Regions from separate parts of the Streptomyces sp. NPDC050842 genome, predicted to be linked through region 2. Evidence: riboswitches for the same ligand, from Rfam matches in the RefSeq annotation. Region 2 holds a riboswitch; each other region holds the start of a gene.
The links. A riboswitch is a leader RNA that binds a small molecule or an ion and turns the genes downstream of it on or off. The one in region 2 is predicted to bind cobalamin.
Positions count from the first base shown of each region.

Region 1: it holds a riboswitch for cobalamin, as region 2 does, so the genes downstream of both, metE (5-methyltetrahydropteroyltriglutamate--homocysteine S-methyltransferase) here and ACIBG6_RS23980 (cobalamin biosynthesis protein) in region 2, are expected to answer to the same signal.
Region 3: it holds a riboswitch for cobalamin, as region 2 does, so the genes downstream of both, ACIBG6_RS15490 (ribonucleoside-diphosphate reductase subunit alpha) here and ACIBG6_RS23980 (cobalamin biosynthesis protein) in region 2, are expected to answer to the same signal.
Region 4: it holds a riboswitch for cobalamin, as region 2 does, so the genes downstream of both, ACIBG6_RS31290 (ABC transporter substrate-binding protein) here and ACIBG6_RS23980 (cobalamin biosynthesis protein) in region 2, are expected to answer to the same signal.

Region 1 covers NZ_JBITGA010000013.1:24,632-32,369, forward strand. The annotation lists gene ACIBG6_RS34390 (oxygenase MpaB family protein) at 1-663, shown strand, start outside; gene metE (5-methyltetrahydropteroyltriglutamate--homocysteine S-methyltransferase) at 758-3,076, opposite strand; cobalamin riboswitch at 3,264-3,413, opposite strand; gene ACIBG6_RS34400 (hypothetical protein) at 3,545-4,450, opposite strand; gene ACIBG6_RS34405 (Lrp/AsnC family transcriptional regulator) at 4,637-5,107, opposite strand; gene ACIBG6_RS34410 (LLM class flavin-dependent oxidoreductase) at 5,202-6,050, shown strand; gene ACIBG6_RS34415 (nucleoside deaminase) at 6,064-6,492, shown strand; gene ACIBG6_RS34420 (1,4-alpha-glucan branching protein) at 6,641-7,327, shown strand; gene ACIBG6_RS34425 (trypsin-like serine peptidase) at 7,324-7,738, opposite strand, start outside.
Region 2 covers NZ_JBITGA010000007.1:55,101-62,838, forward strand. The annotation lists gene ACIBG6_RS23960 (hypothetical protein) at 1-1,295, opposite strand, end outside; gene ACIBG6_RS23965 (alpha/beta hydrolase) at 1,385-2,512, opposite strand; gene ACIBG6_RS23970 (anion permease) at 2,878-4,149, shown strand; gene ACIBG6_RS23975 (hypothetical protein) at 4,162-4,383, shown strand; cobalamin riboswitch at 4,540-4,672, shown strand; gene ACIBG6_RS23980 (cobalamin biosynthesis protein) at 4,706-5,689, shown strand; gene ACIBG6_RS23985 (cobyric acid synthase) at 5,686-7,233, shown strand; gene ACIBG6_RS23990 (putative cobaltochelatase) at 7,520-7,738, shown strand, end outside.
Region 3 covers NZ_JBITGA010000004.1:527,647-535,384, reverse strand. The annotation lists gene ACIBG6_RS15515 (HD-GYP domain-containing protein) at 1-171, shown strand, start outside; gene ACIBG6_RS15510 (tetratricopeptide repeat protein) at 252-1,232, shown strand; gene def (peptide deformylase) at 1,294-1,932, shown strand; gene ACIBG6_RS15500 (DUF2809 domain-containing protein) at 1,908-2,312, opposite strand; gene ACIBG6_RS15495 (ribonucleotide-diphosphate reductase subunit beta) at 2,363-3,376, opposite strand; gene ACIBG6_RS15490 (ribonucleoside-diphosphate reductase subunit alpha) at 3,376-5,736, opposite strand; cobalamin riboswitch at 5,868-6,002, opposite strand; gene ACIBG6_RS15485 (GNAT family N-acetyltransferase) at 6,060-6,560, opposite strand; gene mctP (monocarboxylate uptake permease MctP) at 6,644-7,738, opposite strand, start outside.
Region 4 covers NZ_JBITGA010000010.1:351,145-358,882, forward strand. The annotation lists gene ACIBG6_RS31285 (FecCD family ABC transporter permease) at 1-710, opposite strand, end outside; gene ACIBG6_RS31290 (ABC transporter substrate-binding protein) at 707-1,768, opposite strand; cobalamin riboswitch at 1,834-2,041, opposite strand; gene ACIBG6_RS31295 (cold-shock protein) at 2,092-2,298, opposite strand; partial or broken gene ACIBG6_RS31300 (amino acid permease) at 2,389-2,605, opposite strand; gene ACIBG6_RS31305 (DJ-1/PfpI family protein) at 2,775-3,515, opposite strand; gene ACIBG6_RS31310 (TetR/AcrR family transcriptional regulator) at 3,669-4,226, opposite strand; gene ACIBG6_RS31315 (amidohydrolase) at 4,296-5,999, opposite strand; gene ACIBG6_RS31320 (amidohydrolase) at 5,992-7,293, opposite strand; gene ACIBG6_RS31325 (MFS transporter) at 7,290-7,738, opposite strand, start outside.

The DNA of each region.
Region 1 (7,738 bases), on a different contig from region 2:
GAGGACCGCTGGGACACCGGGGCCTTGGGGGTGCCGATCTGTCAGGAGGACATGATCGGCGGGCAGATGTTCTTCTCGATGCTCGTCCTTGACAGTCTCCACCGCCTGGGCATCCACATGACCTCCGAAGGCGCGGACGCCTACTACTACGCCTGGCGCGTGGTCGGCGCCATGCTGGGCGTCGACCAGGACGCCGTACCGAAGACCCTCGACGACGCCCGCCGCTTCCTCGACCAGTACATGATCCGCCACATGGGCCCCTCCCCGGAGGGATCCCATCTGACCCGGCAGCTGATCGACCTCTACGAGGAGGTCGTGCCCGGCACCCTCTTCGACCCGGTCGTCTCCGCGCTCATCCGCTACCTCGTCGGCGACACCTGCGCCGACTGGCTGGACGTCCCCCGCACCCGCTGGGACACGCTCGTCAAGTCCGTCCCCCACCTCCTCGGCGTCCTGGAGACCATCGAGGACCGCTCCCCGCTCGGCGCGTGGGCCCTGGACCGCCTCGGCCACCTCACCACCGTCCTCGAACTGTCCTCCCTCACCCGCGGACGCGTCATGCACTACGCCATCCCCGAGCACCTCAGGAAGGAGTACGGCCTCTCGTCCGCCTCGGCCCGTACTCGCCGCTGGACGCCACCGGCCGCCACGGTCTCCCCGTGATCCCCGTGCTGTGTGTGCTGCCTGTGCTGCTCGTGATCCCCGCGCCCCCGCCGCTCGGGCGGGGGCGCGGGGATTCCCTGGCCCTACGGCACGGTCAGGGGGTGGCGAGTTCCGCGCGGACGGTGCGGGCCGCCGCGACCAGGTTCTCCAGGGAGGCGCGGGTCTCGGGCCAACCTCGGGTCTTCAGACCGCAGTCGGGGTTGACCCAGAGCCGCTCGGCGGGGATGGCTTCGAGGCCGGTGCGGAGCAGTTCGGCGGCCTCGTGGGCGCTCGGGACGCGCGGGGAGTGGATGTCGTAGACGCCGGGTCCCGCCTCGCGCGGGTAGCCGTGCGCGGCGAGTTCGCGGGCGACCTGCATGTGGGAGCGGGCGGCCTCCAGGCTGATGACGTCGGCGTCGAGGTCGTCGATGGCCTGCACGATGTCGCCGAACTCGGCGTAGCACATGTGGGTGTGGATCTGGGTCTCCGGGCGCACTCCGGCGGTCGTGAGGCGGAACGCCTCCGTCGCCCACGCCAGGTACGTCCTGTGGTCGGCGGTGCGCAGCGGCAGGGTCTCGCGGAGAGCCGGCTCGTCCACCTGGATGACCGAAGTGCCCGCTGCCTCCAGGTCGTTCACCTCGTCGCGCAGGGCGAGGGCTACCTGCCGGGCCGTGTCGGCGAGGGGCTGGTCGTCCCGGACGAAGGACCAGGCCAGCATGGTGACCGGTCCGGTGAGCATGCCCTTGACGGGCTTGGCGGTGAGGGACCGGGCGTACGCCGTCCAGCGGACGGTCATCGGTGCGGGCCGGGAGATGTCGCCGGCGAGGACGGGCGGCCGGACGTAGCGGGTGCCGTAGGACTGGACCCAGCCGTGGCGCGTGGCCAGGTAGCCCGTGAGCTGTTCGGCGAAGTACTGGACCATGTCGTTGCGTTCGGGTTCGCCGTGGACCAGGACGTCGAGGCCGGTCTTCTCCTGGAAGGCGATCACTTCCCGGATCTCGGACCTGATGCGCTCCTCGTAGCCGGCGGTGTCGATCCGCCCGGCCCGCAGGTCGGCCCGCGCGGTCCGCAGCTCCGCGGTCTGCGGGAACGAGCCGATGGTCGTGGAGGGGAGCAACGGAAGCCGGAGGGCGGCGTGTTGGGAGTTCGCCCGCTTGGCGTACGGCTGGGAGCGGCGGGTGTCGGCGGTGGTGACGGCGTCGGCGCGGGAGCGAACGGCCGGGTCGTGGGTGATGGGGGAGCGGGCGCGCGAGGCGAGGTCGGCGCGGTTGGCGGCGAGTTCGCCGGTGATGGCGCCGGTGCCCTGCGAGAGTCCCTTCGCGAGGGTGACGATCTCGTCGGTCTTCTGGCGGGCGAAGGCGAGCCAGCGCAGGATCTGCGGATCGATGTCGCGTTCCGCGGCGGCGTCGAGCGGGACGTGCAGCAGGGAGCAGGAGGCCGCCACGTCGACGCGGTCGGCGAGACCGAGGAGGGTGCCGAGCGTGGTGAGCGACGCGGTCAGGTCGTTGACCCAGATGTTGCGGCCGTTGACCACTCCCGCGACGAGTCGCTTGCCGGGCAGGCCGCCGACGGCGGCGAGCGCGTCCAGGTTGGCGGCCGCCCGCTCGGTGAAGTCGAGGGCCAGCCCCTCGACCGGCGCCTTGGCCAGCACCGGGAGGGCGTCGCCGAGCCGGTCGAAGTAGGAGGCGACCAGGAGCTTCGGCCGGTCCGTGAGGCCGCCGAGGTCGCGGTAGGCGCGTGCGGCGGTGTTCAGTTCCGCCGGGGTGCGGTCCTGGACGAGGGCGGGCTCGTCGAGCTGCACCCAGTCGGCGCCCGCCGCGCGGAGGTCGGCGAGGACCTCGGCGTACACCGGAAGCAGCCGGTCGAGGAGGGTGAGCGGATCGAAGTCGGCCGCCACGCCGGGCGCCGGCTTGGCGAGAAGCAGGTAGGTGACGGGTCCGACCAGGACGGGCCGGGCGCCGAGGCCCAGGTCGAGGGCTTCCCTGAGGCCCGTGACCTGCTGGGAGGAGTCGGCCGCGAAGACCGTGTCAGGACCCAACTCCGGGACAAGATAGTGGTAGTTGGTGTCGAACCACTTGGTCATCTCCAGCGGTGCGACGTCCTGGGTGCCACGTGCCATGGCGAAGTACCCGTCGAGCGGATCCGCCGCGACGGCGGCCCGGTGGCGGGCGGGGATCGCGCCGACCATGACGGTGGTGTCGAGGACGTGGTCGTAGTACGAGAAGTCGCCGGTGGGGACCTCGTCGATACCGGCGGCGGCGAGCTGCCGCCAGGTGGTGCGGCGCAGGTCGGCGGCGGTGGTCCGGAGGGCGTCGGCGGTGACGCGGCCCTGCCAGTAGCCCTCGACGGCCTTCTTCAGTTCCCGGTCGGCGCCCTGGCGGGGGTAGCCGTACAGGGTGGCCTGCGCTGCCGCGGCTGCGGACTTGGTGGTCACGGAGATCTCCTTCGCGAGATGAATCCCTGAGATCCCGGTGACGGGACGAGGGCACGAAGGGGTGACGGAACGGACGGCGCGACCCGGCGCGGTGCGACGCGGTCGTCCTTCTCGCTCTGTACGCCGACCCGCCCACGAGGTCACCGGAACATCCGCGCGCGGAATCGTCCGCGTGCGGGCAACGGGCAGGTCTTCGGACTCGCGGGCACGTCCTCACGGGGGAGGACACCTAATGGCCGTCGCTTCCCAGACCCTTCCCGGGCCCAGTGCTGATGACGGCGGTCGTTCCCGCTCACCGCTGCGGGGCAGTCCCGGATTCCCACCGGGTTCCCTCTTACGACGCGTCCCGTCCGGCTGACGGGGGCGAACCAGCTGCACCCGCAGCGTAGCCCGGTCCTCGCGGTCTGTGCACGCAAAGGGGACTCCGGGGCCCCATCAGGCCCCGGAGTCCGTCAGGTCACGTCGTGCTCAGGCGCCGCAGAGGGACACCGTCCGTACGTAGCCGCCGAGGTTCTCGTCGTCCGTGCCCAGCAGGGTGTCCGTGGAGTCGGGCAGGCACTCCACCGCCTCGATCTTGTACTGGGGGTACGTCCCGAGCACGGTCGGGGAGGCCGCGAGCGAGACCCGTACCCGGCCCGTCGCCGAGATCGTCACCCGGCCGGCGTCGCTCACCGCGGAGTCGAACGGGCCGTCGTCGCCGGCGTCCGCCGCCGAACCCACGACGAGCCGGCCGGCGGCGGTCACCGCGATGTCGGAGATGTGCCGCGTGCCTGCGTCGTCCGGGTGCGTCGACCGGTAGGTCCGGTTCGTCACCGCGCCGAACAGCGGCTGCCCCCACGCGGCGAACGTCAGCGGCGCCGCGTACAGGGTGGCGGGACGGTCCGGGCCGGTACCCCGGTCCGCCCACAGGGCGGCGAGCTTCCCGTTCTGCGCGACGAGCGCGAAGCTCTCGAAGTCGTCGCCCTCGCCGATCGCCGGCAGCGGCGTGTAGTCGACGACCGTCGCCGTGGACCCGGCGACCTTCACACGGAAGAGGACGCCGCGGCTGGTCAGCGCCAGGTACTCGCCCGGCATCCCGGGGATGGCCTCGATGGCCTCGAGGTCGACCGGCTCCGGCCCGTCCCAGGTCAGTGGGGAGACGGTGTCGGAGCCTTCCCGGTGGGTGATCCGGGAAAGCCGCTGCTGGCCCGAGCGCTTGTTGTCGTGCACGGCCAGGACGCGCACGCCGGTTCCGTCCTCGGTAGTGCCCTCGTACGCGAGACCGCTGACACCGCTGCGGGCGTCGGCACCGACCTTCTGCCATTCCCCGGCGGCGCCTGCCGGGGCGGAGCCGAGCGTCGTCAGCAGCGCGGTCGCCGCGGTGAGCCAGGCCATGCGCTGCAACATCGGGAGTTTCACGGGAGTCGCTTGCCTTCTCTGTCCGACAGACGCGAGGTCACGCGCCGGACGTCAGGCTATTGATCTTGGTCGGGAAGTCCCCAGTGCCCTGTGCCCCGTTCGCCGGAGCGTGCGGTCGGACGTGGACGGCGCGCGGTCGGTATCGCGCGCCCCTTCCGGATCTCAGCGAGCCGCGCGCACGTCCGCTCGCGGCTCGGCCGGTCCGCGCAACGGCAGCGTCCGGCTGAGGACGAGGTTCGTGGTCGTACTCCCGAACTGCGCCAGCGCGTCGACCAGCTCCTCCAGATGGGACATCGACGTGGCCGCCACCTTCAGGACGTAGCAGTCGTCCCCGGTGGTACGCAGACACTCCAGGAACTCCGGGCGCTCACCGAGCAGCCGGCGCAACGGCTCGTGCCGTGTCCCCGGGTACTTCAGCCGGACCACCGCGAGCACCGGGTAGCCGGTCCGCTCCAGGTCCACCTCCGCCCGGAACCCCGTGATCACCTCGGCGTCCTCCAACCGCCGCACCCGCTCCTTGGTCGCCGACGCGCTCAGGTTCACCCGCCGCGCCAACTCCGTGTACGCGATCCGGCCGTCCTTCTGGAGTTCCCTCAGGATCGCCCAGTCCGTCGCGTCGAGGGTCTCGGTCATCCGGCCAGATTACCGGCGGATCCACGGCCGAAGGGCCCCGGAACAGGCGGGAAGCCCTTCTGCGGGCCCCGGCCGCCTGGCTAGCCTCGTTCTCGTGAAGATCGGAGTCAACATCCTCAACTTTGGACCCGGCACCGACCCCGGAGTCCTGCGGAACTGGGCCCGGACCGTGGAAGGCCTGGGTTACGACCTCCTGATGGTCTCGGACCACATCGCCGTCACACCCGACGTCGCCGAGCGCTATCCGGCACCCTTCTACGAGCCGTTCACCACCCTCTCCTGGCTGGCCGGCCTCACCACCCGCGTCCGGCTCGGCACGACCGTGCTCATCGCGCCCTACCGGCACCCGCTGCTCACCGCCCGGATGGCGGCCAACCTCGATCAGCTGAGCGGTGGACGGCTCGTCCTCGGCGTGGGCGTGGGCTGGGCGCGACAGGAGTTCGCCGCCCTCGGGATCCCCTTCGAGCGCCGTGGCCGGCTGACCGACGAGCACCTGCGGGGCGTCCGGGAGGCGTGGGCGAACACCGCGGACTACGGGGAGAGGAGGATTCCGGTGTGGGTCGGCGGCAACAGCGACGCGGGGGTGCGGCGAGCCGTACGGCTCGGGGACGCCTGGCATCCGCTGCGCCCCACCCTGCCGTGGCTGCGCGAGGGCGCCGACCGGCTGAAGGCCACCGCGGAGGAGCTGCGGCTCCCCGTGCCGGCGCTGGCCCCGCGGATCGCCCTCCAGGTCACCGCGGCACCGGTCACCGGCGCGGACCGGCTCGCGGGGCACGGCACGCTCGACCAGATCCTCGACGACCTCGACCGACTGCGGCTGCTTGGCGCCGAGTCCGTCGTCCTCGACCCGTACGCAGGGAATCCGAGTGAGACACACCACCCGGAAAAGGCCTGGCAGGTACTCACCGCCGTGGCAGGGTCCCTTTCCCTGTCCCACGACTGAACGGAGCCATCGCATGATCACTCACGACGACCACACCCTCCTCCGCCGGGCCATCGCGCTCGCGGCCAAGGCGAAGGACGGCGGCGACCCGCCCTTCGGCTCGCTGCTCGCGGCACCGGACGGGACGGTGCTGGCGGAGGAGTACAACACCACCCTCACCGACCGCGACATCACCGCGCACCCCGAACTGAAGCTGGCGCGCTGGGCCGCGCGGGAGCTGGACGCGGCCACGGCGGCGGAGACCACGATGTACACCAGCTGCGAGCCCTGCGGGATGTGCGAGCCCGTCATCCGGCTGGCGGGGCTGCGGCGGGTGGTGTTCGCCCTCTCCGGCGAACAACTCCTGGACATCAGGCCGGCCGGCGGCAAGCCGCCCGTACCGCAGGACGGCCCCGCGCTGCTCGACGAGGTCCGGGCCGTCGTCGAGGGGTACTACCGCTGACCGACGGGCCGTCGGCCGTCAGCAGCCGGGGACGCCACCCGACCTCCCGGGCCAGGTCCGGCCGGGCGGCCCCGCGCGGTGACCCGGGAACCGTCTGTTAGGTTCCGTTGGCCCGTGAGTTCGCCCGGTCGAGAGGAAGAGTCGCACGATGGCCGTCATCCACCACACCACGATGCAGCCCACCAAGATGGAGCTGCTCGCCTCGTGGCTGCCCACCCGTGACTGGTACGCCGGTCGGGAGGGCGGGCCGAGCCCGGCGAGGGCCGGAGGGTTCCGGCTCGACGACCCGGCCGGCGAGGTGGGGATCGAGTTCATGGTGGTGACCGACGGGGCGGAGGAGGGGGCTGCCGCCTACCTGGTGCCCATGACCTACCGCGGGGCTCCGCTGGAGGGCGCCGACCACGCACTCATCGGCACGTCCGAGCACGGCGTCCTGGGCACCCGCTGGATCTACGACGGAGCCCACGACCCCGTCCTCGTCGGGCAGTTGTACGCCCTGCTGCGGGGGCGCGCGGTGGCGCAGGCCCAGTCCGTGAACGACACGCCCGACCTCACGGTCTCCGCCTCCCTCGCCCTGGGCGGTACCGAGGGCGCGGGAGACGGCGCGGAGCTCGTACGGGTCACGGAGGGCGCCGATCACACCGAGGTGGTGGTACGGACGTCCGGCGACGAGACCGCCCGACTGGCCCTGCGCGTACGGCGCGTGCTGCGCGCCACGGGTGGCTCGGACGGCTCGGACGGTGTCTCCGAGCTCGGAGGCGTCACCGCCGAGTGGACCCGGCCGGACGGGACGACCGCCCGGGGCACGTTCACCGTGGTGGAGGGCGCGCTCTAGACCCAGTTGACCTCCGCGCGGGCGAGCAGGGGGTCGTCGACCAGCTCCCACAGCGGGACCGCGAGGTTTCCGCTGCGGTAGCGGCCACCGAAGTGCAGGCCGAGGACGCGGTGGTCGGCGAGGTCGAGGACGGGGGAGCCGCTGTTGCCGCCCAGCGTCGAGCAGTCGTGCTTCATCACCAGGCTGCCGGGGGTGAACTCGGTGGCCGCGCCCGGCTGGAGCCGTTTCACGTTGTACACGTCCATGAAGATCCGGCGCATCGACTCGGGCTCGTTGCGCCGGCCGTCCCAGGCCGGGTAGCCGACCACGTACACCGGGCGGCCCGGCACGCTCGCGGGGGCGTCAGCGGCGACCGCGAGCGGGGTCGGAAGCCCGTCGGAGGCCGAGGGCTCGATCCGCAGCAGGGCCATG
Region 2 (7,738 bases):
GGGACGGTGCCCTGGACGGCGGATTCGAGGTGGCGGACGAGCAGCTCGCTCTCGCCGTGGTCGGCGACGGCCGCGGCCGTGTCCACCCAGAGCCAGGTCGCCTCCTCGCGGGTGAGCACCTCCTGGGCGTCGTCGGGGTCGGCACCCTCGTACTCCGCCAGCCAGAGCAGCGCGTACGGACGCAGGGAGGGCTCGGCGACGGTGGCCCGGACCTCGGCCTCGGCGGGGGCTCCGACGACCCGGAGCGCCTCGAAGGCGAGGCCGCGCAGGAGGGCGTCCTCGCCCCTCGCGACGGCGAGCAGCTCGCCGACCGCGCTGGAGAGGGTGCGGGCCGCGAGCCAGGCGCGGTACTCGGCGCGGGCCGGTCCCGGGGTGAGCCGGGCGCAGCCGCGGAGCATGTCCTCGGCGGACTGCTCGATGTTGCCCGCGGGGCTCTGCGCGGCGACGCAGATCTGCTCCAGCTTGACCCAGACCGCCCAGTTCCCGAGGGGGGTCAGGGTGGCGTGCCGGGCGTCCGCGCCGGGGTCGAGGGTGAGCGCGCCGACGGCCGCCAGGCCTTCCAGGGCCCAGTCGAGGAGGGCGGGGAGCCCGTCCGTGCCGCGAGGCGTCTCGGGGGGCTCGGGGGCGGTGTCCGTGGCCGGCCCGGGGGTCTGGTCGGTCACGGGGACCTCGCAGCGCTCCTCGCGCAGCTCCTCGACGCGCTGGCCGAGCAGGTCCAGGAGCGCCGGGACGAGCACCGGGCCCTGGGAGAGCTGGAGCAGGGAGAGCACCTGCGGGACGGCCTCGACGACCTCGGCGACCGCGCTCGGCGCGACGCCCTCGGGGGCCGGGTGGACCAGGGACCAGGCGTCGAAGAGGGCGACCCAGCCGCGCAGGACGGCGGAGTCGTCGCGGTCCCACGCGTGCAGGCGCCAGCCGGGGCGGGCGGTGTCGCCGTGGAGCTCGACGAGTCCCGCGAGCCTGGCGCGGTCCCAGCCGGCCCGGATCTGGCCGGGCGTCAGGTCCAGTGCGGCCGCGGCCCGTTCCTGGGCGGTGACGGCTTCGGCGCCCGTACGGAGGGCGGATTCGGGGCCGCGCTCGACGGCGGCCCAGCGGGCGATCCGTACGGCGTCGGCGAGGACGTGCCGGGCCTGGCGGGCGAGTTCCGCGCGGGGCGGAGTGCCCTCGGGCGGCCGCGGCGCCGGCCGGGTGCGCCGGGTCGTCACGGCCCGTCGGGCGGTGGCCAGCGCCCGCGGGCGGACGAGTCGGAGTCTGGAGTTGCGCGCCAATGGTTCATCGGGCTTTCGAGACGTCACGGGGGCAGTCTTCCCGCTGACGGCCCGAAAGCCCAATCGGAATCCGCAGCCCCGTCAGAACGGCCTTCGGAGCAGGGGGGTGCGTGTCGTCAGAGCAGGGGGGTGAGGAAGCGGCGCAGGGCCTCTTCGTAGCGGACGGGGTCGGCGTTCCACATCGCCGCGTGCGGGGCGTGCCGGACCGTGTGCAGGGTGACCAGATCGGGGCGGCGGGCGGCGAGCTCGACGGACGACTCCCAGGGGGCGAGCGTGTCGTCGGGGCCGTGCAGGAGGAGGACCGGGACGCGCAGGGCGCCCGGTTCCGAGGCGGCCTGGAGCCGGTCCCCGTGGGGCCCCGTCCGGCCCTGGGCGGCGCGGACGGCGAGCGGGAGCAGGGGTCCGGGGACGTGGTGGGCCGTGGCGAGGCCGCGGAGGGTGGCCTCCCAGTCCAGGACCGGGGAGTCGAGGACGAGGCCCCTGATCCGGTCCCGTACGCCCGACTCGACGGCGGCGCGCAGGGCCATCGCGGCGCCGGTCCCCCAGCCGTGCAGGACGACCTTGTCGGCGCCGCGGCGGACGGCGTAGCGGATGACGGCGTCGACGTCCCGCCACTCGGAGTCGCCGAGGTGGGCGAGACCGTCCGGGGAAGCGGGCGCCCCTTCGTCGCCGCGGTAGGAGGGGACGAGGACCGGGATCTTGCGGCGGTTGTAGAAGGGGACGACGTTCAGAGGGTGCTCGCGGGTGGTGCCGAGGCCGTGCAGCGCGATCACCCACGTGGTGCGCGGGGCGGCCACGAGCCAGCCGGGCAGGGGGCCGAGCTCGCCGGGGACCTCGACGTCCTCGTGGGCGAGGCCGAGGGCGCCGATCGGTGTGCCGCAGTGGAGCTGGGGGGTGAGGCGGACGCGGGCGCCGGGGCCGAGGACGCCGAGCTCGACCCGTTCCAGGCGGCGGACGACGGAGTCGGCGGTGTGCGGGACGCGGTCGAGGACGGGGCCGATGACGGCGTGCAGGCCGGGGGCCTGGATCCCGTACGTGCCGGGGCGCAGCGAGGCGAGGCTGCGGGTGAGGGTGATCCGTTCGGGTTCCGTGGCGTGCACGGTGAGTCTGGGGTCTCCCGGGAGTGGTCGTCCGGACGGCACCTTGAGGGCGACGTCGCTGGCGTACCGGCCGGCCGCTACCGCGGCCGCACCGACACCGATCAGGGTGGTGACGGCCGCTGCCGTCGCTGTAGCCGGGCGCACGCTCCCAGTGTCGGCAGGTCTCGGGCGGCCTGCCACCGGGCGGACCCGGCCGGGGTGTCACTCCCCGGGGCACCCCGGGGAGTGACATGGGTCTCCTCGGCGGGGTCCCCCGGTCGGATGGTTCGGTCCAGGGGGCGGAACGGGGCGGCGGGGGACGAACCGGGCCGCGTCGCCGGTGCCTTGCGGGAGCCGGATTACCCGGGGTCGCAGGGCGACCGCATCGTGGACACCCCCTCGGACGGGGCCCTAAGCGGAATCTCTTGACACCGGATGGGGACACCACGCCGCCCGCCCCAGTTCACCTTCCGTTCACTCAGGTTGCCTACGTTCGTCGAGCCACTGACGTCAAACGATTGCCTGGGTAAATGGAACACATCACGCTGCTGCTCGCCATTGTGGTCGTGACAGCTCTCGTGTTCGATTTCACGAACGGTTTCCACGACACCGCCAACGCGATGGCCACGACCATCTCGACCGGTGCCCTGAAGCCCAAGACGGCGGTGGCCATGTCCGCCGTGCTGAACCTCGTCGGCGCGTTCCTGTCCGTGGAGGTCGCCAAGACGATCTCCGGCGGGATCATCAACGAAGAGGGCATTCGTACAGAAGTGATCTTCGCGGCGCTCGTGGGCGCCATCCTGTGGAACCTGCTGACCTGGCTCGTGGGCCTGCCGTCCAGCTCCTCCCACGCCCTCTTCGGCGGCCTCATCGGCGCCGCGGTCATGTCGGCCGGCTGGTCGGCCGTGAACGGCCCGACCATCGTCACCAAGGTCCTCATCCCCGCCATCGCCGCGCCGCTCGTCGCCGGCCTCGCCGCGATGCTGGCCACCCGGCTGACGTACAAGATCGGCGCCAACACCGACACGAAGCACACCGCCAAGGGCTACCGGGTCGGCCAGATCGCCTCCGCGGGTCTCGTCTCCCTCGCCCACGGCACCAACGACGCCCAGAAGACGATGGGCATCATCACCCTCGCCCTGGTCACCCAGGGCGTCGTCGCCCCCGGCTCCAACCCGCCCCTCTGGGTCATCGTCGCCGCCGGCGTCGCGATCGCGCTCGGCACCTACCTCGGCGGCTGGCGCATCATCCGCACCATGGGCAAGGGCCTCACCGACCTCCAGCCGCAGCAGGGCTTCGCCGCCCAGACCAGCGCCGCCACGGTCATCCTGGCCTCCTCGCACCTCGGCTTCTCCCTCTCCACCACCCAGTCCTGCTCGGGTGCCGTGATGGGCGCGGGCCTCGGCCGCAAGGGCGGTGTCGTCCGCTGGTCGACCGCGACCCGGATGTTCGTCGCCTGGGGTCTGACCCTGCCCGCCGCGGGCCTGGTCGGCGCCGGCGCCGAGTTCCTCACCAAGCAGGGTCCCTGGGGCATCGCCGCCGTCGCGGTCCTGCTGGTCTCCGGCTCGGCCGTCATCTGGTCGCTGTCCCGCCGCAAGCCGGTCGACCACAACAACGTCACCGACGACGACCTCGACGGCGAGTCCGAGCCCGCGGGTGTGGTGACCACCGCGATCGCGGCCGTCACCCCGCCGCCGGCCGGTTCCGTCGCCGCCGTCGCGGACGAGGACCTGAAGACCACCATCCCCTCGCCGGTTCCCACGGACCCGGCCGCTCCCCCGGCCCCCGCCGCAGCGGTGTAAGGAACCAACGACATGAAGATCGACTGGGCAGCTCTCGGCTCCGTCTTCGGAGTCAGCCTCGTGGCGACCGTCGCCCTCGTGGGCCTCTTCACCCTCGGCATCATCGGCCTCTCCAAGCAGGAGCAGGCCGCCGCCCAGGGCGGCTCGGCCACGATGGCCCGGACCGGCGCCTACGCCTGCTTCGCCGCGTGCCTGGCGGCCGTGGCCTACGGCATCTACCTGATCGTCGCCTGACGGTCCTCGCCACTCCGCAGTACATCGGCCGGGCGGTCCGCACCTTCGGGTGCGGGCCGCCCGGCCGCCGTGTTCGTGGTGCTTGCCGGGGCCCGTGTCTGTGGTGCTTCGCACAGTGACCTGTCGCAGGTCAAGGGTGGGTTGACGGGTGTTCGCGGGCCGTGGTGGACTGCCGAGGCCATTACGGCGGCAGCAGAGGAAGTCCGGTGCGAATCCGGCGCGGTCCCGCCACTGTGACCGGATCCGAAGGGTCCGGGAGTCAGGAACTCTCGCCGCCGGTCACGTCGATCCAGGGCGCGGACCCTGAGTGAGGACCTGCGCCATGCCCGGCCGCATCAGAGCCAGCCGCCTCTCCCGGGACGGATTCGCGTACGGCGCGGCCCTCGGGCTCGCCGTCGACCGGCTCGTCGGCGATCCCCGCCGCGGACATCCCGTCGCCGTCTTCGGCCGCGCGGCCGCCGCCGTCGAGCAGCGCCTGCACCACGACCACCGCGGCTGGGGCGCCCTGCACACCGCCGTCTGCGCCGGCTCCACCGCCGCCCTCGGCGCACTCGCCGCCCGGGCCGTACGGGACCGGCCGGCCGCCGCCGTGGCGCTGACCGCCGCCTCCGTCTGGGCCGTCGTCGGCGGCACGACCCTGGGGCGGGAGGCCCGCGCGATCGGCGGGGCGCTCGCCGTCGGGGACCTGGAGGTCGCCCGGGAGCGGCTGCCGCACCTGTGCGGGCGCGACCCGCAGTCCCTGGACGGCCCCGCGATGGCCCGCGCGGTCGTCGAGTCCGTCGCCGAGAACACCTCCGACGCCGTGGTCGGCGCCCTCTTCTGGGGTGCCGTCGCGGGCGTGCCGGGCCTCGTCGCCTTCCGGGCGGTCAACACCCTCGACGCGATGGTCGGCCACAAGTCCCCGCGCCACCGCCGCTTCGGCTGGGCCTCGGCCCGGCTCGACGACGTGGCCGGCTGGCCCGGGGCCCGGCTGACGGCCGTCGCCGCGACGCTCGCCGGAGGCAATCCGCGCGGGGCCGTACGGGCCTGGCGGGCGGACGCCGACAAGCACCCGAGCCCCAACGCGGGCCCCGTCGAGGCCTCCTTCGCGGGCGCCCTCGGCGTACGGCTCGGGGGGACCCTCTCGTACGGCGGGCGGGTCGAGCACCGGCCCGTGCTCAACGGGGAAGGGCGGCCCGTCGAGGTCGCCGACATCGACCGGGCGGTCCGGCTCTCCCGCCGGGTGACCGTACTGACCCTGGCCGCCTGTGTCGGCGGCCGCATGATCATCGGTGCCGTGAAGCGCGCGAAGCGGAGGAACGCATGAGGGGTGGGGGCCTGCTGGTCGCCGGGACCACGTCCGACGCCGGCAAGAGCGTCGTGACGGCCGGCATCTGCCGCTGGCTGGTCCGCAAGGGCCTGAAGGTGGCGCCGTTCAAGGGGCAGAACATGTCCCTCAACTCCTTCGTGACCCGCGAGGGCGCCGAGATCGGGCGGGCCCAGGCCATGCAGGCGCAGGCCGCCCGGGTCGAGCCGACCGCGCTCATGAACCCGGTCCTGCTCAAGCCGGGCAGCGACCGCTCCAGCCAGGTCGTCCTGATGGGCAAGCCGGTGGGCGAGATGAGCGCACGCGGGTTCTTCGGGGGGTCCGGGGGGTCGTCCCCCGGGAAGGCACTGCGCGGGGGGCGGCAGAAGGAGCTCTTCGAGCCGGTCATGGCGTGCCTGGAGGAACTCCGGGGCATGTACGACGCCGTGATCTGCGAGGGGGCGGGCAGTCCGGCCGAGATCAACCTGCGGCGCACGGACATCGTGAACATGGGCATCGCGCGGGCCGCGCGGCTACCCGTCGTCGTGGTCGGCGACATCGACCGGGGCGGGGTCTTCGCCCAGTTCTTCGGGACGACGGCGCTGCTGAGCCCCGAGGACCAGTCGCTCGTCGCCGGATACCTCGTGAACAAGTTCCGGGGTGACGTGACCCTGCTCGAACCCGGGCTCGACATGCTGTACGGGCTGACCGGGCGCCGGACCTTCGGTGTCCTGCCGTACGCGCACGGGCTCGGCATCGACGAGGAGGACGGGCTCCGGGTCTCGCTGCGCGGCACCGTGCGCGAGTCCGTCGTCGCGCCGCCGGTCGGCGCGGACGTGCTGCGGGTCGCCGTGTGCGCCGTCCCGCTCATGTCGAACTTCACCGACGTCGACGCGCTGGCCGCCGAGCCGGGTGTCGTCGTCCGGTTCGTGGACCGGCCGGAGGAACTCGTCGACGCCGACCTCGTCGTCGTGCCGGGGACCCGGGGGACGGTCAAGGCGCTCGCCTGGCTGCGGGAGCGGGGGCTGGCCGGCGAGCTGGCCCGGCGCGCGGCCGAAGGGCGGCCGGTGCTCGGGATCTGCGGCGGGTTCCAGGTGCTCGGCGAGCACATCGAGGACGAGGTCGAGTCGAAGGCCGGGGCCGTCGACGGGCTCGGGCTGCTGCCCGTACGGGTGCGGTTCGCGCGCGAGAAGACCCTGGCGCGGCCGGTCGGCGAGGCGCTCGGGGAACGGGTCGAGGGGTACGAGATCCATCACGGCGTCGCGGAGGTGGGCGGCGGCGAGGCGTTCCTCGACGGATGCCGGGTCGGCTCCGTGTGGGGCACGCACTGGCACGGCTCGCTGGAGAGCGACGGGTTCCGCCGGGCGTTCCTGCGGGAGGTCGCGGCGGCGGCGGGGCGTCGGTTCGTGCCCGCCCCGGACACGTCGTTCGGCACGCTGCGGGAAGAGCAGCTGGACCGGCTCGGCGACCTGATCGAGGAGCACGCGGACACGGACGCGCTGCTGCGGCTGATCGAGGAGGGGGCCCCGGCGGGGCTGCCGTTCGTGCCGCCGGGTGCGCCGTGAGTGCCGGTTGCGGGGTGGGGGGAGCGCGGCGGGGCCGCGCGGGGCGTGCGCCCGGCCTCCGGCCGGGCTCGGGTTCCCACCCGCACCACCCGTGCGACTCGGAGAGTCCGGTGCGGGTGGCCCCTGTGGGTGGTTGCCCGCCGTCGGCGACCGCCGGGCCGTGGCCGCCTGCCGCTCTGGCGACGGCACACGCTCGCGGCGCCGGAGCGCGCGAACGGCCAGGCGTCATCCCGGGCCGGCCGGCCCTCTCGCATCATCTGATCGAACTTGAAGGAGTGACCGCCCGATGAGCACCCGGTTTCCGTTCACCGCCGTCGTCGGCATGGACGACCTGCGGCTCGCGCTGCTGCTGAACGCGGTCAGTCCGGCGGTGGGCGGTGTGCTCGTCCGGGGCGAGAAGGGGACCGCCAAGTCCACGGCCGTCCGCGCGCTCGCCGATCTGCTTCCGGTGGTACCGGTGGTGGCCGGCTGCCGCTTCAGCTGCGACCCGGTCTCGCCCGACCCC
Region 3 (7,738 bases), on a different contig from region 2:
GTGAACGCCTACGACGACCTGGCGGGCGACGGCGCGGGCGCCGCCCTGGAAGCCCTGGAGCGGCTCCGCCTCGGCACCGCACGCGACTATCACCCGGACGTCGTCGAATGCCTGGCCAGGGTCCTGGCACGGGGCGGAGCGGCTGGGGTGACCTCGGCCGTCGCTGGGTAACCCATGGGTAATGAGCGCGCGTCCGACCGGGCATGGTTGGATGCGAACAAGAGGGTGAAAGCGACCGGCAGGCGGGAATCGTGAGGATCTTCGGGAAGGTACGGCATCGGCCCTCCGCCTCGTGGCGGCAGGCCACCGACCGCGCGTTCACGCTGATCGGCGACGGGCGGTACGAGGACGCGGGCGCCCTGCTGACACGTGCGGCGGATCTGGAGCCCTGGCTCTCGGAGTCCTGGTTCAACCTGGCCCTGCTGCACAAGTTCCGGCACGACTGGGAGCAGGCCAGGGCGGCCGGGCTGCGCGCGGTCGCGCTGCTCGACAAGGAGTCCGGCGCCCCCGACTGGTGGAACGTCGGCATCGCGGCGACCGCGCTCCAGGACTGGCCGCTGGCCCGCCGGGCCTGGCAGGCGTACGGGCTGAAGGTGCCCGGGGCAGCCGCCGGCACCGGCGAACCCGCCGGCATGGAGCTGGGCAGCGCCGCCGTCCGGCTCTCGCCCGAGGGCGAGGCCGAGGTCGTGTGGGGCCGCAGGCTCGACCCGGCCCGTATCGAGGTCCTCTCCATCCCACTGCCGTCCTCGGGGCGCCGCTGGGGCGAGGTCGTCCTCCACGACGGCGTGCCGAACGGCGAGCGCACCACCACCGCGGGCCCCTCCTACCCGGTCTTCGACGAGATCGAGCTGTGGGCGCCGTCCCCCGTCCCCACCTGGGTGGTCCTCCTGGAGGCCGCCACCGAGGCCGACCGGGACGCCCTGGAGCAGCTCGCCGCCGAGGCCGGCTTCGCCGCCGAGGACTGGTCGTCCTCCGTGCGGCTGCTCTGCCGCGCCTGCTCGGAGTCGACCATGCCGAGCGCCGAGGGCGAGGGCGAGCACTCCGACCCGCACGACCACAGCGAGCCGGGGCACCCCGGGCCGCTCGGCCACCGCTCGCCCGGCGAGCTGTGGGTCCCGGAGCGGGAGTGCGGCCTCGCGGCCCCGGCGGGCCTGGTGCGCGGGCTCCTCGACGGGTGGGTGGCGGACAGCCCCGACAGCCGTGAGTGGCGGGATCTGGAAGAGGTCTGCTGACGCTGCCCGTAGGCTGTACGGGATCGTTTTACTGGGGTTCCGAGGAAGGCACGCGCCGGTCATGACGCAGCAGGACACTGACGAGCAGATCAACGACGTGAACGACGGCTTCGTCGTGGACACGGAGGACTGCGAGGCGCGTGAGCTCGCCTACCGGGAGCGCGGTACGGCCCGCCCGATCACCGTCGTCGGCAACCCCGTGCTCCACAAGGAGTGCAAGGACGTCACCGAGTTCGACGACAAGCTTGCCGCGCTGATCGACGACATGTTCGCCAGCCAGAAGGCCGCCGAGGGCGTGGGCCTGGCCGCGAACCAGATCGGTGTGGACCTCAAGGTCTTCGTCTACGACTGCCCGGACGACGAGGGCGCCCGGCACACCGGTGTCGTGGTCAACCCGGTCCTGGAGGAGCTGCCGGCCGACCAGCGCCACCTGGACGAGTCCAACGAGGGCTGCCTCTCCGTGCCGACCGCCTACGCCGAGCTGGGCCGCCCCGACTACGCGGTGGTCAGCGGCCAGGACGCCCAGGGCAACCCGATCAAGGTGCGCGGCACCGGCTACTTCGCCCGCTGCCTCCAGCACGAGACGGACCACCTGTACGGCTACCTGTACATCGACCGTCTCTCCAAGCGCGACCGCAAGGACGCCCTCCGCCAGATGGAAGAGGGCACCCCGCGCTACGAGACGGTGCCGAACGCCTGACGCGGACGTACACGTGCGGCGCGGTGGACGGCCCAGCCGACCGCCGCGCCGCTCGCGTACCAGAACAGGTCCGGCGCGTTGAACGACGTACCGAGCACCAGCCGCGCGAGCGTGCTGTGCGCGGCCAGCTCCGCCGGTACGCCGGTCAGCTGGAACAGCTCCACGGCGCAGCTGACGCCCAGCGCGGCTCCCGCCGCGACCGGCGGCCGCACCCGGGGTGCCAGCAGCACCACCAGGGTCAGGATGAGCACCGTGTAGAGGGCGTCACCGGCGTACTTCGCCACGAGCCCCGTCGCCGCGGACCTGATGCCCAGGCCCGCGACGACGGTGAGCAGAGCGGCGGCGCCCGCCAAGAGGCGCGTACGTGCGAGATCACCCATGCCGTGCACCCTGAGGCGCACGGCATGGGTGACCGCGCGGCGGTGCGGTGTCAGAAGTCCTCGTCCAGGTCCACCGAGCCCTCGACCGCCACCTGGTAGGCGGACGGGCGGCGCTCGAAGAAGTTGGTCAGCTCCTGGACGCCCTGGAGCTCCATGAACGCGAACGGGTTCTCCGAGCCGTACACCGGGGCGAAGCCGAGGCGCTGGAGGCGCTGGTCGGCGACGCACTGGAGGTATTCGCGCATCGACTCGGTGTTCATGCCGGGCAGGCCGTCGCCGCACAGGTCGCGGCCGAACTGCAGCTCCGCCTCCACGGCCTCCCTCAGCATGTCGGTGACCTGCTGCTGGAGGGCGTCGTCGAAGAGCTCCGGCTCCTCCTTGCGGACGGTGTCCACGACCTCGAAGGCGAAGTTCATGTGCATCGTCTCGTCGCGGAAGACCCAGTTGGTGCCGGTGGCCAGGCCGTGCAGCAGGCCGCGGGACCGGAACCAGTACACGTACGCGAAGGCGCCGTAGAAGAACAGGCCCTCGATGCACGCCGCGAAGCAGATCAGGTTCAGCAGGAAGCGGCGGCGGTCGGCCTGGGTCTCCAGGCGGTCGATCTTCTCCACCGAGTCCATCCAGCGGAAGCAGAACTGCGCCTTCTCGCGGATGGACGGGATCTCCTCGACCGCGTCGAACGCGGCGGCGCGGTCGTCCGGGTCGGGCAGGTAGGTGTCGAGCAGCGTCAGATAGAACTGGACGTGCACGGCCTCCTCGAACAGCTGGCGCGAGAGGTACAGCCGCGCCTCGGGGGAGTTGATGTGCTTGTACAGCGTCAGCACGAGGTTGTTCGACACGATCGAGTCACCGGTCGCGAAGAAGGCGACCAGCCGGCCGATCATGTGCTGCTCACCGGGGGTGAGCTTCGCGAGGTCGGCGACGTCCGAGTGGAGGTCGACCTCCTCCACGGTCCACGTGTTCTTGATCGCGTCGCGGTAGCGCTCGTAGAAGTCCGGGTAGCGCATCGGACGGAGGGTCAGTTCGAAGCCCGGGTCGAGCAGGTTCTTGTTGTCGCTGGACATCACTGGCAGGCCTCGCAGGACTCGGGGTTTTCGAGAGAGCAGGCGAGGGCCTCTTCGGAGGTCGCCTGTACGGGGATGGGCGCGGCGGCCGTCGTCGACGCCTGGGCGGCGCGGGCGATCCGGGTCGCCGGGCGCGAGCGCAGGTAGTACGTCGTCTTCAGCCCCTGCTTCCAGGCGTACGCGTACATCGACGACAGCTTGCCGATCGTCGGCGTCTCCAGGAACAGGTTCAGGGACTGCGACTGGTCGAGGAACGGGGTGCGGGCGGCGGCCATGTCGATGAGGCCGCGCTGCGGGATCTCCCACGCCGTGCGGTACAGCTCGCGCACCTCGGCCGGGATCCAGGTGAAGCCCGCGACCGAGCCGCTGGCGTCGCGCAGCGCGTCCCGGGTCTGGGCGTCCCACACGCCGAGCCGCTTCAGCTCGTCGACGAGGTACGAGTTGACCTGGAGGAACTCGCCCGACAGCGTCTCGCGCTTGAAGAGGTTGGAGACCTGCGGCTCGATGCACTCGTACACGCCCGCGATCGAGGCGATGGTCGCCGTCGGCGCGATCGCCAGGAGCAGGCTGTTGCGCATGCCGACCGCGGCGATCCGCTCGCGCAGGGCCGCCCAGCGCTCGGGCCAGTTGAGCTCCACGTCGTAGTGGTCCGGGTGCAGGACACCGCGGGCGGTGCGGGTCTTGTCCCAGGCGGGGACCGGCCCGCTGCGCTCGGCGAGGTCGGCGGACGCCTCGTACGCGGCGAGCATGATCCGCTCCGCGATACGGGTCGACAGCGCGCGCGCCTCGGGGGAGTCGAACGGCAGCTTCAGCTGGAAGAAGACGTCCTGGAGGCCCATCGCGCCCAGGCCGACCGGCCGCCAGCGGGCGTTGGAACGCCCGGCCTGCTCGGTCGGGTAGAAGTTGATGTCGACCACCCGGTCGAGGAAGGTGACGGCCGTGCGGACGGTCGCGTCGAGCCGCTCCCAGTCGATGTCCCCGCCGACCACGAACGAACCCAGGTTCACCGAACCGAGGTTGCAGACGGCCGTCTCGCCGTCGTTCGTGACCTCGATGATCTCGGTGCACAGATTCGAGGAGTGGACGACAGTGCCGGGCTCGGCGGTCTGGTTGGCCGTCCGGTTCGAGGCGTCCTTGAAGGTCATCCAGCCGTTGCCGGTCTGGGCCAGGGTCCGCATCATCCGGCCGTACAGGTCACGGGCCGGCATGCTCTTGCGGGCCAGGCCCTTCGCCTCGGCGGCGCGGTAGGCGGCGTCGAACTCCTCGCCCCACAGGTCGACGAGCTCGGGCACGTCGGCCGGGGAGAAGAGCGACCACTCGGCGTCCGCGTTGACCCGGCGCATGAACTCGTCCGGGATCCAGTGCGCCAGGTTCAGGTTGTGCGTACGGCGCTGGTCCTCGCCCGTGTTGTCGCGGAGCTCCAGGAACTCCTCGATGTCCGCGTGCCAGGTCTCCAGGTAGACGGCGGCGGCGCCCTTGCGACGGCCGCCCTGGTTCACGGCGGCGACGGAGGCGTCGAGCGTCTTGAGGAACGGCACGATGCCGTTGGAGTGCCCGTTGGTGCCGCGGATGAGGGAACCGCGGGCGCGGATGCGGGAGTAGGACAGGCCGATGCCGCCCGCGTGCTTCGAGAGGCGCGCGACCTGGTGGTAGCGGTCGTAGATGGAGTCCAGCTCGTCCTGCGGGGAGTCGAGGAGATAGCAGGAGGACATCTGCGGGTGGCGGGTGCCGGAGTTGAAGAGCGTGGGGGAGGACGGGAGGTAGTCCAGGCGGCTCATCAGGCCGTACAGGGCGGCCACCTCGTCGAGCGCGCGGACCGTCTCGTCCTCGGCGAGGCCGCAGGCGACACGGAGCATGAAGTGCTGCGGGGTCTCGATCACCTTGCGGGTGATCGGGTGGCGCAGCAGGTAGCGCGAGAAGAGGGTGCGCAGACCGAAGTAGCCGAAGCGGTCGTCGGCGGCCTGGTCGACGGTCGCGTCGAGCCGGTCCGCGTGCAGCGCGACGAAGTCGGCGGTGCGGTCGGCGATCAGACCCTCGCGGTGGCCGACGGCCACGGAGGCGGAGAAGCAGACCGCGCCCTGGCTCGCGGCCTCGTCGGCGATGGTGATCGTCAGGAGCCGGGCGGCGAGCCGGGAGTAGGCCGGGTCCTCGGAGATCAGGCCGGCGGCCGCCTCGGTGGCCAGCTCGCGCAGTTCCGCCTCGTCCGACGTGGCGCTGCGGCCGCGGAGCGCGGCGGCGGCGACCTTGCCGGGGTCGGTGTCGGGCAGGTCGGCGGTGAGATCGGTCAGGGTCCGCAGCAGCACGGTGCCGGGTCCGTCGCTCTCGATCGCCGTGGCCGGATCGGCGGGCGCGATGGTCACGTGGGGCTCTCCCTCGCTCGGCTCGGGGCCGCGGGCGGGGGAAGGCGGGCAGGCGGGCATCCGTACGCCGGATGCGCCGCGTCCACCGGCCCACTCCGCGAGGCCCGGACGTCAGTGACACCCGGAACGGTCGGACCGGGCGCGCTGTCGGCAGGTCCTCGGACTCGCCTCGTACGCGCGTATGGGTACGAAGCACACCGTTGCGGGACAGTTCCGGATTCGCGCCGGATTTCCCTGCGTCGACAGCGAGCATGAGCATACATGTGGGGGGCGCCGCTTGCGGCACCCCCCACATGTTGTGTCGCCCTCGGTTGCTTTGGGTGTCAGAACTCCAGGGCGTAGGTCCGCAGCCGGTGGCCGGGAACCGGCTCCCAGTCCCGCTCCGGGGTGCGGACGAAGCCCATCCGCTCGTATATCCGGTGCGCGGAGACCATCTTCGCGTCCGTGGAGAGCACGAGCCGCGCGCACTCGGGCACGGCCCGCGCGCGGTCCGCGCAGTGGCGTACGAGGGCCTCTCCGACGCCCCTGCCGCGGGCCTCCGGCGCGACCACGAGCATCCGGAACTCGGCCTCGCCGGCGACGGCGATGTCCGCCCAGGTGGTGCCGCCCGAGGCGAAGGTCACCCCGCCGATGATCGCCTCGTCCGCGTCGACGGCGACGAGCACCTCGGCCTCGCGGGCCCGGCGGGCGGTGTCGCGCAGCACGGCCAGGTAGAAGTCGTCCTCGCCGTACAGCAGCAGCCCGTCGTTCAGATAGGTCAGCCCGGTGAGTTCCCCGAGTTCTTCGTACTCCTCGGGCCGTACCGCCCTGATCGTGAAGTCCATGGAGCCAGTCTGCCCCGGGGGCACGCGCGGGGGCCCGGGATTTCCTGGCGGAGATCCCGGGCCCCCTGCGTCGTACCGCGAGGTCAGTGCACTCCGGCGCCGACCTTCGCGTCCGGCGTCGGGTCCGTGTCCGGCTTCGCCGTGCGGGTCGGCGCGTCGGCCGTGTAGTCCGACGGGGACGTCTCGTCGACGCCCTCGGGGGCCTTCACGGCCTTGAGGACGAAGGTCAGGACGACCGTGACGACGAGGTTGAGGACGAAGGCGGTGAGACCGATGTAGCCGATCTCGCCGATGCCCGGGATCTCGGCGGAGGAACCGCCGAAGTGCTTCTGCGTCGGGCTGGCGACGCCGTACGCGGCGACCGTGCCGTAGACCATGCCGACGGCCCAGCCGGCGAGCAGCGCCCAGCGGTGGAACCAGCGGGTGAAGAGGCCGCCGACCAGCGCCGGGAAGGTCTGGAGGATCCAGATGCCGCCGAGGAGCTGGAAGTTGATCGCGACCGTCTTGTCCATGGTGAGGACGAAGGCGAGCGCGCCGACCTTCACCAGGAGCGAGACCAGCTTGGAGACCTTGGTCTCCTGCGCCGGGGTCGCGTCCGGTTTGATGAAGTCCTTGTAGATGTTGCGGGTGAAGAGGTTGGCCGCGGCGATCGACATGATCGCGGCCGGGACGAGCGCGCCGATGCCGATCGCGGCGAAGGCGACGCCCGCGAACCAGTCCGGGAACATGGTCTCGAAGAGCTGCGGGATGGCGAGCTGGCCGTTCTTGACCTGGATCCCGGCGGCGATGGCCATGAAGCCGAGCAGCGCGAGCAGGCCCAGCATCAGCGAGTACAGCGGCAGGATCGTGGTGTTGCGGCGGATCACCTCACGGCTCCGCGACGACAGCGTCGCCGTGATGGAGTGCGGGTACATGAAGAGCGCGAGCGCCGAACCGAGCGCCAGCGTCGCGTACGTCCACTGGCCGGCCTCGCCGGGGATGAGCGTGCCGCGCGGCTTGCCGGTCGCCTCGTTGGTCTGCGCGTACGCCTCGCCGGCCTTGGCGAAGATCTCGTCGAAGCCGCCGAGCTTGATCGGGATGTAGATGATCGCCACGGCGATGACGATGTAGATCAGGGTGTCCTTGACGAAGGCGATGAGCGCCGGGGCGCGCAGGCCCGAGGAGTACGTGTACGCCGC
Region 4 (7,738 bases), on a different contig from region 2:
CGCGCGTACCCGCCGCAGATCAGCAGGGACGCCACGAGCACCGCGAAGCACACCCGCACCTCGTCCCAGCCGACCCCGCCGAGCGAGCCGAGCAGCCAGAACAGCACGCCGCGGGTGGTCTCCGCGTCCGCGGCCGTCATGACGACGAAGGAGGTCAGCGCGGAGAAGAGCTGCATCGCCGCGACCCCGGCGAGGACCACGCGGTCCGGCGAGCCGCCGAGGGTGTGGCTGAGCAGCAGCACGAGCACGAAGGAGCAGACGGCCCCGAGGAACGCGCCGCCGGTGACGGAGACGACTCCCCCGCCGACGCCGAGGACGACGACCAGGACGGCGCCGGTCGAGGCCCCCGAGGAGACGCCGAGGACGAAGGGATCGGCGAGCGGATTGCGCAGGAGCGACTGCATGACCGCCCCGCACACGGCGAGTCCGGCGCCGCACACGGCCGCGAGGAGGGTACGGGGCAGGCGCAGGTTCCAGACGATCCCGTCCCGGATCGGGGACAGGTCCGAGGCGCCCCCGGTCAGGTGGGCGACGACGACGGACCACACCTCGCCGACGCGGATGTCCGCCGGCCCGATGGTGATCGCCGCGGCGGCCGACGCGCAGAGGACGGCGAGCCCGGCCACGGCCCACGCCAGTGTCCGGCCGCCGGACAGCGCTCCGCTCCCGCGCGGCACCTCGACCGACTCGACCGGGCGCGTGAGGGTCACTTGGCGAGCCCGTACGAGCGGAGCGCGGCCGCCACCTTCTCGACGCCCTCGACGGTACGGATCGTGGGGTTCATCGCCTGTCCGCTGAGCAGCACGTACCGCTTCTTCTTCACCGCCGTCATGTTCCTGGTGACCGGGTCGGACTCCAGGAACGCGATCTTCTTCGCGGCGCTCTCGGCCGACTGGGAACGGCGGGTCAGATCGCCGATCACGAGCACGTCCGGGTCGCGGTCCGCGACGGTCTCCCAGTTGATCTGGGGCCACTCCTCGCGGGTGTCGTCGAAGACGTTCTTCGCGCCGAGCGCGCGGGTCACGATGCCGGGGGCGCCGCAACAGCCCGCCATGTAGGGGGACTCGGAGTTGGCGAACCAATAGAGGACCGTGGCGTCCGTGAAGTCGCCGGACGACGTCGCCTTCGCCACCCGGCCTTCGAGTTCGGCGACGAGCTTCTCGCCTCGCTCCGGCACCCCGAACACCCGGGCCAGGTCGCGGATCTCGCCGTGGACGGTCTCCATCGTGAGCGGCCGGGTGCGGACACCGTCGCCGTCGCCGCTGTTGTCCTTGTCGGCGCAGTCGGTCGGCGAGAGGTACGTGGGGACGCCCAGTTTCGCGAACTGCTCGCGGGGCGCGACGCCGCCCTTGCCGAGGGTGTACGCGAACGAGGCCGCGGCGAAGTCGGGTTCGGTGTCGAGGACCTTCTCGAAGGAGGGGTAGCGGTCGGCGAGGCGCGGCACCTTCGCGTTCTGCGCCTCGAGCCCCTTGAGGACGGGGTCGGTCCAGGTCCCGGTGCCGACCATCCGGTCGGCCAGGCCGAGGGAGAGCAGGATCTCGGCGGCACCCTGGTCGAGGGCGACGGCCCGCCGGGGCGGGCGGTCGATCCGTACGCGCTCACCGCAGTTGTCGAGGGTCACGGGGTAGCCGGATCCCGAGCCTTCGGCGGGACTCTTCGCCGACGGCGTCGTGGCGGGTCCGCCGCCACAGCCCGTCGCGGTCACGAGCAGGGTCAGGGCGCCGGCGAGAAGCAGCGCGGCGGAACGGACGGGGTGTGCGAGCGGCACGGAGCATTCCTCTGCGTCCACGGCTCATACGCGGAGCCTGTCGTACGGTGCTCCCCGGTCGACGGCGTGACGCCGGGGCCGCCAGCAGGTCTTCGGACTCGGGGTCATCCGGACGGGGCGCCTTCCCGGGCCTGTTCCGCCGCCCAGTGGCCGATGCTCCGCCCGTCGCCCTCACCGCTGCGCGTCAGCTCCGGTTTCCCACCGGATTCCCTGACCCGTACGCTCGCCCGTTCGGGTGAGCGCAAAGGTGCGACTGGCCTCGGCACAGTACCACCGGGGACCCGTCGCGCCTCCGGGCGCGGACCGTCACGACACCCCCCAGGTCAGAGGCGCAGTTCCTTCGCCTCGAAGCGGCCGTCGCCGAGGACGAGGACGAAGGTGACCTGCTGGCCCTCGGAGACCGTCCGCACCTCTCCCTCGATGTCCGCGGCGCTGAAGTAGACCTGTTCCTCGGAATCCACCGGGACGACGAAGCCGTACCCGCCGAGACGGTTGAAGGACTGGACGAACCCTTTGCTTCTGCCTTCCACGGCGGCCTCCCTGTCGTCACCGGCGATGTGCCTCTCAGGGGAGATCTACCCCGTCGGCGCGCACTTCGCCCGTCACGGGACACCGCCGTGGGCGGTGACGACGATCACGGAGACGCCGGTGAGGACGGCGCCGAGCCCGTTGAGCGCGGCCCTGCCCCACTGACGGGTCGCCCGCCAGTGCAGGACCATGCCGGCAATGCAGGACCATGCCGGTCTGCGCGAGGGTGAAGCCGACGAAGACCCCGATCGCGAAGAGCGGGACGAGGGTGCTGGCGTCGCCGCCGGAGAAGACGAGCAGGCCTCCAGCCGCGGTCCACCGCCACGGCGTCGTCTGGCTCGCGGTGACCTGGACGGCCCCGATGTGCGGGACACCCTCCACGATCTCGTAGAATCTTCAACAGAGGCCCGGTGTCGGAGATCCCCCGTGTCCGTCACCGGGCCTCGCCGACTTCACGGCACGTCCCGCGGCCCGCCGATCAGTCCCGGGTCCGGGTCCATACCGTGCCGCGGGCCTCGTACTCGAGCATCGCCTCCAGACCGTTCGCCGCGTCCGGGCCCAGCTCGCGGCGGACCAGCCAGAGGGCGAGCTCCAGACCGGACGTGACGCCGCCGGCGGTCACCAGGTCGCCGTCGTCGACCACCCGGGCCCTCTTCAGGAAGCCGCCCTGCCGCTCCAGATCGGGCCGGGCCTTGTGGTGGGTGGTGCAGGGACGGCCCCGGGTGAGCCCGGCCGCCGCGAGGAGCATCACGCCCGTGCACAGGGCGGTGACGGTGAGCCCCGGCCGGGCCGCCGCCGCGAGGGCACGGGGCAGGACGCCCTTGTCGATCTCGGCCCACACCCCGGGGCTGTCGCGGCGCGCGTAGCCGCCGCCGGGCACGACGAGCAGCTCGGCCCTGTGCGGGGCCCAGGGGTGCTCGACGCGGACCTTCGTCCCGTAGGCGGCGGTGACGGTGCCGGGACCGGAGGTGGTGACGTAACGGACCTCCACCGGGCGGTCGGTGAAGAACCCGGCGGCCGCGAGCACCTCGTAGGGCGCGGCGAAGTCGAGCTCCTCGACTCCGTCGAAGAGGACGAGCTGGACGCGTAACGGCTTCTCTGTGGCGGGTCCGGTGCGGGCGGGTCCCGTGGCGGCTTCGGCGGGTCCCGCGGCGACGCCCGCGAGGGCGGAGGCGGCACCGAGGGTGGAGGTGGCGCGGAGCAGGTCGCGGCGGTTCATGGCTCTCCCCGGGTCGTGGACGGACGAAGGGGACAGCCGTGGGAAAAGGCCGATCCGGACCGTTCGTTCCCGGCGGTCGTCACCGGCCGTCCGTCCCGCTGAGTCAGTCGGACGGCCCCGCCGCCCGGTTCCCGCGCGCGGCCGGTCGGCGCCTCAGCGGCCGCCGGGGTACGCGGTCCGCGCCGTGATCCGGGCGATGCGGCGCGCCGACTCCTCCGGGGAGGCCACGGGCCGGACGATGTGGCTGACCGTGAGCCGCACGATCGTCTCGACCGCGAGACGCCGCGACTCCTCGTCCACATCGGGCCAGGTCTCGATCGCGTACGCGTCGACCATCGCCGTCGAGGCGAGGAGAGCGCCCTCGCCGCCCCGCTCGGCCACCAGGACCCCCTTGATCAGCGGGTTGTCCGCGGCCTGCTGAAGGGTGTAGCCGACCCCGGCGGCGGCCGCGGCCTCCAATTCGCCCCGGTGGCCGTCCAGTTCGCGCTGGATGCCGCGCAGGAAGCCGTCCAGCTCGCGCTGGACCAGGGCGTTGCCGATGGCGTCCTTCGAGCCGAACTCGTTGTAGAGCGTCTGGCGGCTGATCCCGGCGGCCCGCGCGATGGCGGTCATGCGCAGCCCGCCCCAGCCCTCCGCGGCGACGACGCGGTAGGCGGCGTCGAGCACTTGCTCGCGCAGGAGAAACCGGACGCTCTCGCGGAAACGTGTCATCGTGGCCCCACTTTATCCACGGTGACAGGCCCGCCCGTCCCCGTACGGACGAGCGGACAGGCCCTCCCGTCACCCGCTCCAGGTGAGCCGCCCGCCCAGGTACGTCGCCGTGACCGCGGCCTCCTCCGGGAGGCGTTCCGGCGGGACGGTGTACGGGTCTCGGGCGAGGATCGCGAGGTCGGCGCGGAGCCCGGGGCGCAGGGAGCCGAGCTCGTCGTCGAGGTGGAGCTGCCAGGCGGGGTGGGCGGTGACCGCGAGCAGCGCCTCGTCGAGGGTGAGCCGTTCCGTCGCGCCGTGGACCCGGCCGCTGGCGGGGGTGCGGCGGGTGAGGGCGGTCGCGACCGAGGCCAGCGGGTCGGTCGGGGAGCACACGCCGTCGTTGTGGAGCGAGACCCGGTGCCCCGCGTCCCAGGCCGAGCGGACCGCCATCCAGCGGTCGGCGACGCCCTGGCCGAAGAGGTCGTCCGCGAGGACGTCGCCCCACCAGCGGACGTGGTCCATGAACAGGCTTACGGTGGCGCCGAGTTCGGCGGCCCGGCGGTACTGGGCGGCGGTGACCGCGCCGCAGTGCTCCATGCGGGGGCGCAGCGCGCGGAAGGCCTCGGGGTCGGCCGCGGCGGCGCGGGTGTAGGCGTCGAGGACGGCTTCGAAGGTGACGTCGCCGTGGACGTGGCAGGCCATCGGATAGCCCTGCGCGGTGAACGCCCCTGCCAGTTCGGCGAGTTGGTCGGGGGTGTAGTTCATGGGGGCGTGGTTGCAGCGGCCCGGTCCCATCGCCCGGGTGGCGGCGCTGTCCAGATAGGGGAAGCTGGTCGCGACCGTGCCCTCCCAGGCGGTGCCCTCCGCCCACAGCTTCATGCCGGAGACTCCGAACAGCTCCTCGGCGGGGGCGTGTCCGGGGAACCGGCGGTCCGGGTCGGCGGCCAGTTCGGGGGTGCCGATGAGGTACGAGCGGACGCGGACGGCGGCGTCGGGGCGCTCCGCCGCGGCCCGCAGCGCCGGGAGGAGGCGCGGCTCGGTGGCCAGGTCGGCGACGGTGGTGATGCCGACGCGGGCGTGTTCGGCGTAGGCCCAGTCGAGTGCGGCGGCGAGCCGGTCGGGCTTCAGCCGGTCCCCTGCCACCACCCACAACAGGGCCTCGACGGCGCCCCCTTCGTGGGCTTCGCCGGTGGGTTCGCCGTGCGCGTCGCGCAGGAAGCGGGCGCCGGCCGGGTCGGGGGTGTCACGGGTGATGCCGGCGGCGCGCAGGGCGGCCGAGTTGGCCCAGGCGGCGTGGCCGCTGTTCGCGACGACGACGAGCGGGGCGTCGGGGCGGAGCGCGTCGAGCTCCGCCCGGGTCGGGGGCGTCAGGTCGCGCTGGAGCAGCGGGTCGACGCCGTAGGCGCAGACCGGTTCGCCCGGCTCGGCGGCGGTCACGGCGGCCCGGATCCGGTCGAGGACCCCCGCGCCGGTGGGCACGGTGAACGGCCGGACGTCGACAGCGGGCGGGGCGACGGCGAGGGCGACCATGACCGGGTGGCCGTGGGCCTCGACGAAGCCGGGCAGCAGGGCCCGGCCGGCGAGGTCGACGACCTCGGTCGTCCGGCCGCGCAGCCGCAGGATCTCGTCGCGGGTGCCGACGGCGGTGATGCGCCCGTCGCGGACGGCGAGGGCCTCGGCGCGGGGGCGGGCGGGATCCATGGTGAGGACGGGCCCACCGATGAACACCAGGTCGGCGGTGGGCGCGAGGCCGGGGGTGGGCGCGAGGCCGGGGGTGGCGTCGGGCTCAGGCACCGGGGGTCTCCTTCCGCAGCCAGTGGGCGGCCGCGGCGAGCAGCGCGGTCACGCCGATGGGGATCGTCGGCCCGGGTACGGGGGCGAAGTGGGGCGAGTGGTTGGCGGGGACGGTGTCGGGGAGCCCGTTCTCCAGGAGGGAGTCGGGGTCGATGCCCGCGTACAGGGCGGGGTCGGCGCCGCCGAAGTGCCAGAAGACGGAGGGGACTCCGAGCGCGGTGCCGAAGACGCCGAAGTCCTCGCTGCCGGTGATGACCTGGGGAAGGGTGAAGACCCTGCCCTCGCCGAAGGCCTCGGTGAGGGCGGTCTGGACGAGGGCGGTCGCGGGCCCGTCGTTGACGGTGACCGGGAAGGGGTTGAAGGGGACGATCTCCGGTTCCTCGGGCGCGCCCGAGGCGGCGGCCTCCGCGCGGACGATGCGGGTGACGGCGGCCAGGATCCGGTCTCGTACCGCCGGGGTGGTGGAGCGGATGTTGATCCGCAGCTCGGCGGTGTCCGGGATGATGTTCTCCTTCGTCCCGGCGTGCAGCGAGCCGACGGTGACGACCGCGGTCTGCGAGGCGCCGATCTCCCGGGAGACCACGGTCTGGAGGCGCATGACGACGGCGGCGGCCATCACCACCGGGTCGACGGCCGTCTCGGGGCTGGAGCCGTGGCCGCCGCGGCCGAAGAGGGTCACGCGGAGGCTGTCGGACGCGGCCATGACGGGGCCGGGCCGGGTGCCGAGGAAGCCGACCGGCGCCGGGGCGACGTGCTGGCCGAGGCAGATCTCGGCGCGGGGGAAGCGGTCGAGGAAGCCGTCCTCGATCATGGCGGGCGCGCCGCCGATCTCCTCGGCGGGCTGGAAGACGGCGACGACGGTGCCGCTCCAGGTGTCGCGGTGCGCGGCGAGCCGGTCCGTGGCGCCGAGGAGGCAGGTGACGTGCATGTCGTGCCCGCAGGCGTGCATGACGGGCACCTCGTGGCCGTCCGGGTCGGTGCCGGTGGCGGTGGAGGCGTACGGCAGTCCGGTCTCCTCCTTGACGGGCAGGGCGTCCATGTCGGCGCGGAGCAGGACGACGGGACCGGGGCCGTTGGCGAGGACGCCGACCACTCCGGTGCCGCCGACGCCCTCGGTGACCTCCCAGCCCTGGGCGCGCAGCCGCTCGGCGGCGACACCGGCCGTGCGGAACTCCCGGAAGGAGAGCTCGGGGTGGGCGTGCAGGTCCTCGTAGAGGGCGAGGAGCCCGGGGAGCCGCTCGTCGAGCCCGGCGAGGAGCGGGGCCACGGCTGCTCGGGTGGCTTCGGTGGTCATGCGGATTCCTTTGCGGGGCTCGGAGTACGGTCCGCGGCGATGCGGAAGGCGGTGGCGTCCTGCGGGGTCAGGCACGACATGACGGCGGCGATCACCGCGCCGAGGACGAGGAAGCCGAAGGCGACCTGGAAGGAGAAGGCGTCGGCGAGGGCGCCCATGACGGGCGGGGCGAGGACGCCCGCGATCTGGCCGCCGACGATGATCACGGCGCTGCCCACCCCCACGTACTCCGGGGTGAGGCCGGACAGGGGGACGGCGAAGATCGGCATGTAGGCGAGGGACGCGGCAAAGATGGCGAGGGTGCCGAAGACGACGAAGCCGGTGAGGGACGGCGTGTTCGCCATGAGGAGCAGGGCGACGGCGGAGACGCCCATGCCGGGGACGATGATCTTTCGGTGGTGGCCGCCGAGCCGGTCGGAGAGCCGTCCGCCGAGGAGGGTGGCGG